DNA from 2 places in the Clostridium sp. Marseille-Q7071 genome. Region 2 is predicted to be linked to the other one. Evidence: riboswitches for the same ligand, from Rfam matches in the RefSeq annotation. Region 2 holds a riboswitch; the other holds the start of a gene.

Region 1 (6,897 bases), 3.8 Mb from region 2:
TGAACTGTGAATTAAATTAAGTTGTGAATTATATTAGTAGTTTTTTAAAGAATTAATAATGGAGGTAAATGAATGAATTGTATTAATGAGAAACTTATAAAAGAACTTGGTTTAAGTAAAAGTCAAGTTGATAATGTTATAGAAATGTTAGATGAAGGTAACACTGTTCCTTTTATAGCTAGATATAGAAAAGAGAGAACAGGAGGTCTTGACGATATAGTTTTAAGAAGCTTTTCAGAAAGACTTAACTATCTTAGAAATTTAGAAGAAAGAAAAGAAGATGTTATAAGGCTTATAGATGAACAGGGAAAGCTTACAGAAGAAATAAAGACATCTCTTATAAAAGCTGAAACATTAACAGAAATTGAAGATATTTATAGACCATTTAAGCCTAAAAAGAGAACAAGAGCTACTATTGCAGTAGAAAAAGGATTAACTCCATTAGCAGAAGCTATATTTGAAGGTGAATTTAAAGGAGATATAGAAGCTTTAGCTAGCGAGTTCATAAATGAAGAAAAAGGTGTAAACGCTATAGAAGATGCACTAAATGGTGCTAAGGATATTATAAGTGAAAAGATTTCTGATGTAGCTGAGTATAGAAAGTATATAAGAACTTTAGTTTTTAATGAAGGCATTATTGAAACTAAAGGAGATAGTGAAGAAACTACACCTTATGAAATGTACTATGAATATAGTGAAGCTGTAAAATCCATTCCTTCTCATAGAATACTTGCAATTAACAGAGGAGAAAAAGAGAAAATACTTTCTGTTAAAATAAGCTGTGATATGGATAAGATTATAGAATATTTAAAAAGGCAAACTTTAAAACATAATAGTATAACTGATGAATTTATAGAAAAGTCTGTAGAGGATAGTTTAAAAAGATTAATATATCCTTCGATAGAAAGAGAAATTCGTTCAGAACTTACAGATAAAGGTGAAAATGGTGCTATAGATATATTTAAAGCAAATTTAAAAGCGCTACTTATGATTTCACCTATAAAAGGAAAAACTGTTATGGGATATGACCCAGGCTTTAGAACAGGATGTAAGATAGCAATATTAGATGAAACAGGGAAATTTCTAGATAATGTTACTGTTTATGCTACAGCATCCAGTGAAGATAGTATTAAAAAATCTATAAAAATCCTTAAAGAAATGGCTATAAAATATGATGTTGATGTTATTTCTCTAGGAAATGGTACTGCTAGTAGAGAATCAGAAGAGGTTTTAGCACAGGTTATAAAGGAAGTAAAAGAAGAGAATGGAAAGGATATATACTATGTAGTAGTTTCAGAAGCAGGGGCTTCAGTATATTCTGCTTCAGAGCTTGCTACTAAGGAATATCCTAACCTAGATGTAACTGTAAGAGGGGCTATATCTATAGGAAGAAGACTTCAAGACCCCCTAGCAGAACTAGTTAAAATTGATCCTAAATCTATAGGGGTAGGGCAATATCAGCATGATGTAACTCCTAAAAAATTAGATGAATCATTAAAAGGCGTAGTTGAGGATTGTGTTAATAATGTAGGAGTAGATCTAAATATAGCCACACCTTCATTATTATCTTATATTTCAGGAGTAAACTCTACCATTGCACAAAATATAGTAGCCTATAGAGAAGAAAATGGTAAGTTTAAAAATAGAAAAGAACTTTTAAAAGTAAAAAGATTAGGTGCTAAGGCTTTTGAACAATGTGCTGGTTTCTTAAGAGTTATGGAAAGTGAGGATCCACTTGATAATACATCTGTTCACCCAGAAAGTTATAAAGCAGCAAAAAAATTATTGGATATTTTAGGTTATAGTAAAGAAGAATTAAAGAAATTTAAGCTTAAGGATATAGATGAAAAAGTTAAAACTATAGGTGAAGAATCTTTAGCAGAACAAATAGAGGTAGGAGTTCCTACATTAAAAGATATAATAAAAGAAATTAAAAAGCCAGGTCGTGATCCAAGAGAGGAGCTTCCAAAACCAATATTTAAAAGCGGAGTAATTGAAATGTCTCAACTGAAACCTGAAATGATACTTATGGGCACAGTAAGAAATGTATCAGACTTCGGTGCTTTTGTAGATATAGGAGTGCATCAAGATGGATTAGTACACATAAGTCAATTAAGTGATAAATTTGTAAAGCATCCACTAGATGTAGTTAAAGTAGGAGATATAGTAGAAGTTAGAATACTAGAAGTAGATGAAAAAAGAAAAAGAATATCACTATCTATGAGAAAGTAATGAAGAAATAAATACTTAAATAAGACTTATAATAAAATTTGTATAAATTCAAATTTTATTATAAGTCTTTTTAAAATCTTCTTAGTTTAATATAAAAATAATCAAAATATTTTCTACCTGTATTATTTTCTTTAATTTACCATACAATATAGATGTTTACATAGATTTAAAATTGTTTACATAGATTTAAAATTTTTATATTATCAATCTTTAGTTTTAAAGAGCAAAATGGTGAATAATTGAGCAATATATCAAAAATAGATATAAATTTACGGAAATAGACTTTGATAAATTCAAATAGAAAATTAAGAAGATAATTAAGTTAAAATAGACAAATTTCGATATTGATTTCATCACTTAAAAGGAGTATTTTATATTTTGTTATGTAAAAAGAGAATTTATTAAAAGGTTTAAATTTATATAAAATAATAGAGTGTCTAAAATAACTAGTTAAATATAGGACGAATATTTTGCTGAAGATGCCTAGTTATAGAAATGAGGAAGGAGTTAATATGGGAGCATATTTACAAGGTGGAATTTGTTATAATATTATAATTTACAAACCAGATTTTGAAGATAGTAATTTAGAAGTTGATAAAGTTTTAAGAGCGTTAGATGAAAAAATTGATATGAGTTTGTATAATAAAAAAGAATCAGAAAAAATTATACTATATGTATTAAAAGAGGAAGTATTAATAGAAAATATAGAAGATTTTTTAAAGACTCAATTTCAATTCTATAATTTAGAAGATGAATTAAAAGAAGAAGTTTTAAATCCTATAAGAGAATGTGAAGATTTTGAAGAATTAGTAAGTTTAGCTAAAAAAAGAAATTATGATAATCTCGGTCATGGTAGTGTACTTGAACATATATATGTTGACTCAAAATATGATATTAGAGTTTGCTATGAATGTATAACCTTTTTTAAAGAGGGAAAAATGGTTCTTGAGAATAACACGAACTTTTTAGTGTACATAGAAAATTTAATTAAAATATCTTCAAAGTATAACAAATTAGGAAGTACAGTTAAAGTATTTATAGAATAGATAAATTTATTGTAGATATTGCTTAAGCTGGAATATAGATAGACTACTTTTAATCAATGGAGAATTGAAAATGGACAATTGACAATTTTGGTGGAAATTAGTTTTAATAAAACTAATTTCTTTAACTAATTTTTTTACTAGCAATACAATTGCTAGTTTTTTTCTTTTCAAATTACTTCATAACTCCAAAGATAAATTAATTTTAAATTTCTCAGCTATTGCTGAGAAATATCCAAAATTATGAATCGTGCATTGTGAATTGCGAAATCAATAGTACTTATATCTATGAAAACTGATTTTTATTAGATATAAAATATGATTAGAAGCTTTATGGCCTATTTGATTTATATACTTTAAATTAAAAAATAATCAATAATATGTATGTTTTTAAAAGAAAGTGACATAATATAGGAGAGAGGATTATAGAGCTCTGTAATTAGCTCGATTATATACGCAATAAATGAGTTTTAGTAAATAACTTTTGGTAGAAGTTATTTACTATTTTTTTATCTATCTTAAATAGGCATCTTCAAGAAATAACTAGTCAGTATGCTAGACTATTTTGTGCCACACTTCATTGTTAGAACCCACTGATAGTAGCACTATCAGTGGAACCTTCCTCTTTGTATGACACAAAATATTCGTCGCATCTTTGACTGGTTATTTATTTCAGATGCCTAAAATCTGATGAAATTTTATTATTTTTTATATCATTTTTGTTTTTCATTAGCGTTTTAATGTTCTCTTGTTTGTAACAGAAAATAGCTAATATAGTTATTGTGGTTATTGATGTTATTGAAAGAACCACGATGCAAAGGATGATATTACCCATTATATCACCTCCCGTAAGCTTTAATAAGCCCTATATACAGAGGAGGTAATTACGTATATAATATTGTATCTAAATTGTTATATCTAAATTATGGGACAAAATCTAAATAAATATTCAAATAATTATAACTAATTATCATTATTCTATTGAGGAATTTTTGATTTTGGTATATAATTAGATTGTGAAAAAAATATTTTGATACTCTTCAGGGCGGGGTGTAAGTCCCCACCGGCGGTAAAGCCCGCGAGCCGAGAGGCATGATTCGGTGAAACTCCGAAGCCGACAGTATAGTCTGGATGAAAGAAGATTGTGTAAGAATTATTCTGCCCTGACGTATTTTTATATGTCAGGTTTTTTAATTTTTATATGATTCCTAGAAGTTGTATAAATTTGGGAGGTATTTAAAATGAGAAAAAATTTTACATTAGATAAGATGATTAAACTTTCATTATTATCAGCAATTGCTTTTATACTTATGTATTTTGATTTTCCGGTATTACCGACTTTTCCATGGCTTAAGATGGATCTTAGTGATGTACCGGCATTAATGGGAGCATTTGCTTTTGGACCATTAGCTGGGGTAATAATAGAAGCTTTTAAGAATGTATTAATATTAATACTAAAAGGAACTCATACTGGATTTATTGGAGAATTAGCAAATTTTTTAATTGGGATTTCATTAGTTTGTCCAGCAGCATATATTTATCATAAGAATAAAACTATAAAAACAGCATTAATTTCAATGAGTGTAGGTCTTATATCTATGGAGATAGTAGGTGTGCTTGCTAATGTATTTTTATTAATTCCACTATATATGCCAGATATGCCACAAGGTGAACTAATAAAATATGTAATGTATGGAATAGTGCCATTCAATGGAATAAAAGCAGTAATAGTTTCAGCACTTACATTTATATTATATAAAAGAGTTTCTGTATCAATATTTAAAGTGGAACCTATGGCTAAAAAATTAGATAGAAAAATAAGCTAGGATTTTATCCTAGCTTTTTATATGTCGTGAATGAGTTATATTATCTTATTAATATTTTAGTCACTGTTAAAAAATAATAAATATTCTAAAAGGATTTTTTACTTACTGAGAAATTTATGAACATTTTAACATAAAATAAAAAACCGTGATGATTATTCACGATTCTTTAAATATCTCTTTTCCACATTATAAGTCCATCTTCTTTATTATCTTCGTAATAACCTTTTCTAATCCCTTCAACTTTGAATCCATGACGTTCATAAAGTTTTTGTGCTGCTATATTTGAAGCTCTAACCTCTAAAGTCATAGCAGTTACACCTTCATCTTTACATATAGATTCAAGACTATCAAGAATTATATGACTATAGCCCATCTCCCTATATTCTGGATGAAGAGCTATATTAGTTATATGAGCCTCCTCAAAAATAATCCACATTCCACCAAAACCAATAACTTTATCATTATTTTTTAAAGTTACATAGCGAGCAAATTTATTAGTTAATTCTTTTTCAATGGATTGTAAACTCCAAGGAATAGGAAAGCTTAATGATGATATTTCTTGAACATATTTAGTAGTCTTAGCATTCATTAATTCAGTATATAGACTATCCATTACTTTTCATTCTCTCTTCATATTCTCTTTCTGCTTGAGAAAGTCTTAAATAAATTGGAGCAGTAGCATATATATCATCTTGTATTCCATCACTTAAATATTTTATGCCTATTTGTCCTAAAGAAGCTGCTCTTGCTAAATTTAGATGGGATGGAGCGAAATTAATATTTTCTAATTCATTAGAAAGCTTTTCTTTAAATTTATAAGTTCCATCACCTATGAAATATATAGATTCATCTTTTTCCTTTAAAGTAGTTATAAGCTCATCAAGAGAAATTACCATAGGCTCAGTTAATGATATAAGATTGTTATCTTCAAATTTGTATAGGGCAGTATATACATTTCCTCTTAAAGCATCCATAATAGGGCATATAAGTCCATTAGCATAGAATAAGTTATTTGCTAAACCGTCCAGTGTAGAAACACTTATAAAAGGTTTTTTAGAAGCTTGAACCAACCCTTTAATAGTAGCCATACCAACTCTAAGACCAGTGAAAGAACCAGGACCTTTAGAAACTACAAATCCATCTATATCATTTATATTTAATGAGGTATTTTTTAAAACCTCATCTATCATTGGCATAAGAATTACAGAATGTTGTTTTTTATAGTTAAAGTTTATTTCTCCAATTAATTTATCATCTTCTAATATAGCTACAGTAGCACATTCTGTTGCACAATCTAAGCTTAAAATTCTCATAGTGTTAACTCCTTTATATAGTCATATCTTAAACCAGTATAATTTATAGTGACTCTTCTGCAACAAGAGCCTAATTGTGGAATTTTTTCTAAAACAATTGTTAGACTATCTTCAGGGATTAATTCTTCAATATAATTTGCCCATTCAATAACACTAACTCCATCACCAAAAATATATTCATCAAAGCCAATGGCTGCAATTTCGTCAGAATCATTAACTCTATAAACATCAAAATGGTAAAATTTTAATCTCCCATTATCATATTCATTAACTATATTAAATGTAGGACTTGTAATGTTGTCCTGTATATCTAGTCCCTTTGCAATACCTTTTGTTAAGTGAGTTTTACCCGTACCTAGATCACCTATAAGGCAGATAATATCCCCACTATTGCAAAGCTTACCTATTTGAACACCTAGTCCTTCTGTCTCTTCTATAGTATTAACGATAAATTCCATTAAGTTCACCTCATTTAATATTTTA
Region 2 (6,897 bases):
TTTCTATTTCCTCTTTGGTGGTACAATACCCCTGCTATCCTTAAAGGTTTCATTGATAAAGTTATGTTGAAAAATTTCTCATATACAGAATCGAGTTCAGGTTTAAAGGGGAAATTAACCCATATTAAATCTGCCAAAGTGATAACAACAGGTCAAGCTCCACGTTGGTATGTAAAATATCTTGCTGGTAATATGATTCAGAAAACATTTATTAATGCTACATTAAAAGGTGTTGGAATTAAAAATGCCAAGTGGATTCATTGTGGGGATGTTTCTAAAGGCGCTCAAGTGAAGAGAGAGAAATTTTTACAAAAGTTAGCGATTGACATTTAAGTATTGTATATATTCAGATGAAATAATAAGTAAAAACCTTGCAAATACATAGTTATTTTGCAAGGTTTTTATTTTATAGTTCTTTTACTTTTACATAGAGAGGAACTATAGATAAAAGAATATATTAAAAAACTTGAGATAAACTATTTGCTGGAAGAGTGAAATGAAGTTGAATGTAGAATTGAATAATAAGTTAAATATATAAGCCAGTAGAGATTTCAATTTGAAATCTTTACTGGCTTTTTTAGTAAATATCTAAAGAAATTAATTTGTTTTAAATTAATTTCATCATTTTTAATTTAAGTGTAACTTCTTCAAGTTTTTTTCGTGTAAGCTTATGAAGGAAGAGTTAGGAATTAACTTTTTTACTGAATGGTGGTGATTTATATTTGTGATGACAACATGTTAATGGAGCAAACTAAAAATGGTGATACAAAAGCTTTTGAACAACTTGTTCTAAGACATAGAGAAAAAGCAATTGGTTTTGCATTTAGCTTTTTGACAGATGTATATATGGCAGAAGATATTGTACAAGAAAGTTTTGCAGCTATATACATAAATCGTCATAGATACAAGGCTAAAAATACATTTAAAACATTTCTGTTTGCAGTGATAAGAAACAAGTGTATAGATTTTATACGCAAAAATAAAGATTCTAATATTGTAAGTCTAGAAGATGTAAACTTAGTAAGTACAGAACCAACTTTATATGAGTTAATGGAACAGCAAGAAAGGCTAAAATATTCAGCAAAGCTACTTAATAGCCTAAAGGCTGATTACCGTATTGCATTTTGTCTTTATGAGATTTATGGATTTAGCTACAAGGAAATTGCAGAAATTATGGACAAGTCATTACCGCAAATAAAAATCATCCTTTATAGGGCAAGAAACAAACTTCAAAAATATGTTAAGGAGGATATGCAAAATGAAAAGTGAACGAGAATTTTTAAATGGTATGTGGTGTAAAGTCAATATTTTAGAGTATGAAGAACTTGAAAAAGTTCGTATAAAAGCCCTTAATCGCAGGCTTACTATAAAAGCCACGGGTACTGTGATTTTCACTATAATAGCTTTTATATTTGTTATATTGTACCCACAATTTGTTGGTGATGCAATATATCCTCTAACCATTGGGGGATTGTCTATTGCGTTTATTTTTGAATATTTATCAACTAATACATTGGAGGATAAAACTTATGGAAATTATGATATCTAATCTTACTAAAAAATTTGGCAAGAAAACAGTACTTGATAATATAAATCTTGAAATACCAAGTGGTATGTTTGGACTACTTGGTAGAAATGGTGCAGGGAAAACCACACTAATGCGTATACTTACTACACTTCTAATTAAAAATGAAGGAACTGTAACGATATGTGGTGTTCCTATTGAAAATACAAAAGATATTCGTAAAATGGTAGGATATTTACCACAGGAGTTCTCTATGTATCCAAACATGACAGTATATGAAGCTATGGATTATCTAGGTGTACTGTCTGAAATACCAAAACAAGAGCGGAAAAAAATTATCTTAGAACTGTTAGATAAGGTTAATTTATATGATTGTCAAAAAGTACGAGTAAAGGCACTATCAGGAGGCATGAAACGACGACTGGGAATTGCTCAAGCTATTATGCATGCGCCAAAGATTTTAATTGTTGACGAGCCAACAGCAGGGCTTGATCCTGAGGAAAGGATACGTTTTAGAAATTTACTTTGTGAAATTGCAAAGGATCGAATTGTTATCCTTTCCACTCACATTGTAGAAGATATTGAAGCAACTTGTGAAAACATTGCAATTTTAAATAATGGCAAAGTTATTTACAAAGGTACAACTGGGAAACTTGCTGAGTTTGCAAGTGGTAAGGTTTATACAATTACTGTATCGCAAAAGGATTTGAATAATATTAAAGATAAATGTATGGTGACCTCTATGCTCTCACAAGGCAGCAATGTCACCCTTAGAGTTTTGGCAGATAGTAAGCCTTTTGATACTGCTATACCATGCAACTCTACCATCGAAGATGGATATATGCTACTGATGGGAGGGCAGGCAAAATGAGCTTATTTTTTAAAGAGTGCAGAAATATATTGAAAACATATATATATTATATTTTTATTGCAGTTGCAGTATCATTTTATATCTCACAAATGGGAATTACTACTTCGGAGGATTTAAAAACATTACTTTCTCCACCACCTAAAATAGATATGGAAACACATTATGCTCCTTATGGTGAAAAAGAGTCTACACCGTCAAAGGAAATGATACCAAAGACAGTAGATAACTTATATCGTGAATATAAAGAAAATTCATATGTGACTTATCCACTGGGATTTTATAAAATTGTTAAGTTAGATGATAGTGAAACAAAAAAAATAGAACTTTTTTTGGAAGAGATAACTGGGAAAACTATAGAAGAATTAAACTTACTATGGGAGAATACTAATTCCGCTTCTTTACCAGTTAGTGAAGATATAACACTCGAGAGATTTAAGGAGTTAATGGCAAGTATTGATAAGCTTTTAGGAGGAGGCTCTGCCTATGGAGAAGATTTTATCGGTAGGTTCACTCGTATACCTGTTACCTATGAGGAAGCAGTTGAAGAATATGAATATATGATACAAAATGATAAATTAACCAACGGATATGCACGATTATTCTGTGACTATATGGGCATTGTTATGGGGATATTTCCTATATTTGTAGTGGTATTTACATCAATTAAGGATAGACGTAGTAAAATGGAGGAGCTTGTTTATTTTAGGGAAACTTCTTCTTTAAAGCTTGTTTTATCACGGTATTTTTCACTTGTTTTTATGATGATGTTGCCAATCATAATATTAGGCATTAAAGAAACTATAACTTTTATGTCCTTTGCAAACAGTGAGAATTTGACTATTGATTTATTTGCATTTGTAAAATATATAGTGTGGTGGATATTGCCTACACTTATGATTGTTACAGCTATAGGAATGTTTCTAACTACACTGACAGATACACCAGTGGCTATTGCAGTAGAGTTATTTATATGGTTTTTCAACATAAACAATATACAACTTACAGGTGACTATCCACTTTTAGGATTATTTGTTCGTCACAATAATCGTGGCAAGGGTATGTTGATTGGGGAAAATTTTAGTAAAATTATGACAAATCGACTTGTAATTACAGGACTTGCACTGTTAATAGTTATAATAACTGTATTTATATATGAACAAAAAAGGAGGGGTAAGCTTGACATTAGGAGAAAAATGGGGAAATGGTTTAGCTTTAATAAAAGTAAACCTAAAGTTAAGTACACTCGCTAACTTAGCATTTTCAGTTGTATTTTTATTTGCTCTGCCCTTCATTCAAGGAACATCAAACCTTAATGCAGTGTCCAGTGCAATTTGTCTCGAAAACTATGTGGCTATCATTGGCATCATACTTCTTGTGCCAATATTTGCTCCTGAGGAAGAAAGAGAAATTGATGAAATAGTGGCATCAAAACCAATGTCACTATTTATACCTTACACAGTTAGAATAATTCTAAACTTAGTAATTATTTTTGTTTTAGTGGGTTCTTTTATATTGATATTAAAGCATAAGGGCTGTGATTTTCCACTTATAAAATATATGTTAGGTACTTTTTTATCTGCTGTATTTTTAGGAAGTGTAGGACTTTGCTCATCTGCTATATCAGGCAGTACTATACTTGGTTATATGGCTTCTATTGGTTATTTAATATTAAATATGGCCACAAAAAATAAGTATGTAGGCAATTTTTATATATTGTCTATGAAGAATGGCAGTTTTGATGAAAAATATTGGCTGCTTGGTGGTAGTATTGTTTTAATTTTAATAGCGATTGTTGCTAAATGGTTAAAAAGAAAGCTAAGTTAAATAATATTAATATATAAAAATATACCCCTTAATTCAAAGGGGTATATTTTTATTATTATAATTTTCATGCATTGAAAGTATATGTAATATTATATACAATAAATATTGGATAATATAAGTATATTATATATATTTATCCAGTAGTATTACATATAACAATAACTTATTCATAACTTGATAACATAAAAATGGGGGAAGAATAGAATGAAAAAGAAAAGTAGGTTAATAAATATTTGTCTAACATTTATAATAGCAATCTTACTAATAGGAAGTATGTTATATAAAAATAGCTCACTTTATATTAGTTCAGATAGCTATCTATCAAGTGAAGAAGCAAAAAGAAGTGTTTATTCTATGAAAAATGAAAAAGACACTGAAGATGGCAAAAGCTTTGATTTTGATAGATTTACAGGTAAATGGTCAATAATAGAGTTTACTTCAGACAAAGATAATAAAATAACTATAAATGATAATACAAAAATTAACAAAGGTAAGTTTTATGTTGTAGTGTTAGATTCAGATTATAATATAATAGCTAAAAAAGATGAATCAAATGAAAGTGGAGATATAAATTTTACTACACCTAAAAGTGGGAAATATATTATTAGAATTGTTGGAAAAAATGCAAGTGGCAATTTAAATATAAAAATAAATGCAAATAATGATATAAAGATTTCTCATAAAGGTTTTTTTGAGTAATTAATTTAATAATTCTTTAGTAGTAATAAAAATTTTTTAGTATAACTGCTACTTACTTTAATAATTGAGAGGAAATTTCTCTTTCAGAAAATTAAGAAAAGTACTGTACAAAGTATTTTTTTAATGTTATATTAAATAATGTAAAAGTTAATAAGAAAATAAGTTCTTCAGGGCAGGGTGAAATTCCCTACCGGCGGTAAAGCCCGCGAGCGGTTCATGTACATGGACTGCTGATTTGGTGAAGCTGATAATTGATTATCTGGCAATTCCAAAGCCGACAGTAAAGTCTGGATGGGAGAAGAAGCAGAGAGAATATCTCTACTTATTTTGATGCAGTCGTTATATTTATTTTGCGGATGTTTTTTTGATGCAATCTAAATTTAATAACTATCGAATTTTATGCCCTGGATATTTTTATATTCAGGGCTTTTTGTGTTTTAAAAGAAAAATTCTCCTAACTATTGCCTGAAGTAAAAAGGAGAGGATTGCTTGGATGAAAATTATATGGCAAGAGCTTTAGAGCTTGCAAAACTGGGGATTGGATATACATCTCCAAACCCAATGGTAGGATGCATCATCGTAAAGAATGGACGTATCATAGGTGAAGGATGGCATATGAAATATGCTGATCTCCATGCAGAGAGAAATGCATTTTTAAGCTGCATAGAAGACACGAAAGGGGCAGAATTGTATGTGACTTTGGAACCATGCTGTCACTATGGGAAGACACCACCCTGTACAGAAGCCATTGTGGAATATGGGATAAAGAGGGTTATTGTAGGTTGTACTGATCCTAATCCTCTAGTTGGTGGAAAAGGAATTGAATTTTTAAGAGAACATGGCATTGAAGTAACAATTGGAGTATTAGAAAAGGAATGTAGGAAACTAAATGAAGTATTCTTTCATTACATTTCCACGAAAGAACCTTTTGTCATATTAAAATATGCAATGACCCTAGATGGAAAGATTGCATCTAGTACAGGGAATTCCAAATGGATAACAGGAGAAGATACTAGAGAACATGTGCATTATCTCCGAAAAAGATACACAGGAATTATGGTAGGAATAGGAACAGTACTAGCAGATGATCCAATGTTAGACTGCAGAATAGACCATGGAGTAAATCCTATTCGAATCATATGTGATTCCAACTTAAGAATTCCACTAGAGAGCAAAATTGTAAAATCATCTCATGAAATTGAGACGATCATTGCTTTTTGCAAAGGAGATAGAGAGAAGAAGTATAAGCTTAGCAAGGCAGGGGTAACTCTTATGGAATTTCGTGATAATGAAAGAATTGATTTAAAGAAGCTCATGGAAAAGCTTGGCGAAAAAGGCATTGATAGCATTCTGCTTGAAGGGGGAGGAACCTTAAACGAGGCAGCTCTAGAGGCAGGAATTATAAAAAAGGCGTATGTTTACATAGCACCTAAGATAATTGGAGGAAAAGAAGCACTTACGCCTGTTGAAGGTAAAGGACGGGAACAGATGAGTGATGCCTTTCAACTAGAAGATACCACAATAATAAAGTTTGAGAATGATTTCTGCATAGAAGGATATTTGAGGAGTTGAAATTATGTTTACTGGAATTATTGAGGAGATAGGAACTATAAAGTCAGTTAGAAATGGAAGCAAATCATCTATTTTAACTGTTGAATGTAAGGATGTTCTGGATGAAACAAAAATTGGAGATAGCATTGCAGTTAATGGAGTATGTCTTACCGTAACTGATATGGCAAAGGATGGATTTACTGCAGATGTCATGTCTGAAACAATGAACAGAAGCACTCTTGGGAATATTGGAAGCGGTTCAAAAGTAAATCTAGAAAGAGCTATGCTTGCCAATGGAAGATTTGGAGGACATATGGTATCTGGACATATTGATGGGATAGGATGCATATCGCACATAAGAAAAGATGACAATGCTGTTTGGTACACCATTACCACAGATAAAAAACAGCTTTGCTATATTGTGGAA

What was found. A riboswitch is a leader RNA that binds a small molecule or an ion and turns the genes downstream of it on or off. The one in region 2 is predicted to bind FMN.
Region 1: another riboswitch for FMN. It lies ahead of ACWPW7_RS00960 (ECF transporter S component); the one in region 2 lies ahead of ribD (bifunctional diaminohydroxyphosphoribosylaminopyrimidine deaminase/5-amino-6-(5-phosphoribosylamino)uracil reductase RibD).

The regions. Positions count from the first base shown of each region.
Region 1 covers NZ_CBCOPR010000001.1:209,117-216,013, reverse strand. The annotation lists gene ACWPW7_RS00970 (Tex family protein) at 73-2,232, shown strand; gene ACWPW7_RS00965 (hypothetical protein) at 2,745-3,278, shown strand; FMN riboswitch at 4,308-4,422, shown strand; gene ACWPW7_RS00960 (ECF transporter S component) at 4,517-5,101, shown strand; gene rimI (ribosomal protein S18-alanine N-acetyltransferase) at 5,268-5,714, opposite strand; gene tsaB (tRNA (adenosine(37)-N6)-threonylcarbamoyltransferase complex dimerization subunit type 1 TsaB) at 5,707-6,414, opposite strand; gene tsaE (tRNA (adenosine(37)-N6)-threonylcarbamoyltransferase complex ATPase subunit type 1 TsaE) at 6,411-6,872, opposite strand.
Region 2 covers NZ_CBCOPR010000001.1:4,023,310-4,030,206, reverse strand. The annotation lists gene ACWPW7_RS19160 (NAD(P)H-dependent oxidoreductase) at 1-333, shown strand, start outside; gene ACWPW7_RS19155 (RNA polymerase sigma factor) at 706-1,269, shown strand; gene ACWPW7_RS19150 (hypothetical protein) at 1,259-1,549, shown strand; gene ACWPW7_RS19145 (ABC transporter ATP-binding protein) at 1,530-2,396, shown strand; gene ACWPW7_RS19140 (ABC transporter permease) at 2,393-3,646, shown strand; gene ACWPW7_RS19135 (hypothetical protein) at 3,573-4,220, shown strand; gene ACWPW7_RS19130 (hypothetical protein) at 4,425-4,919, shown strand; FMN riboswitch at 5,079-5,226, shown strand; gene ribD (bifunctional diaminohydroxyphosphoribosylaminopyrimidine deaminase/5-amino-6-(5-phosphoribosylamino)uracil reductase RibD) at 5,424-6,491, shown strand; gene ribE (riboflavin synthase) at 6,496-6,897, shown strand, end outside.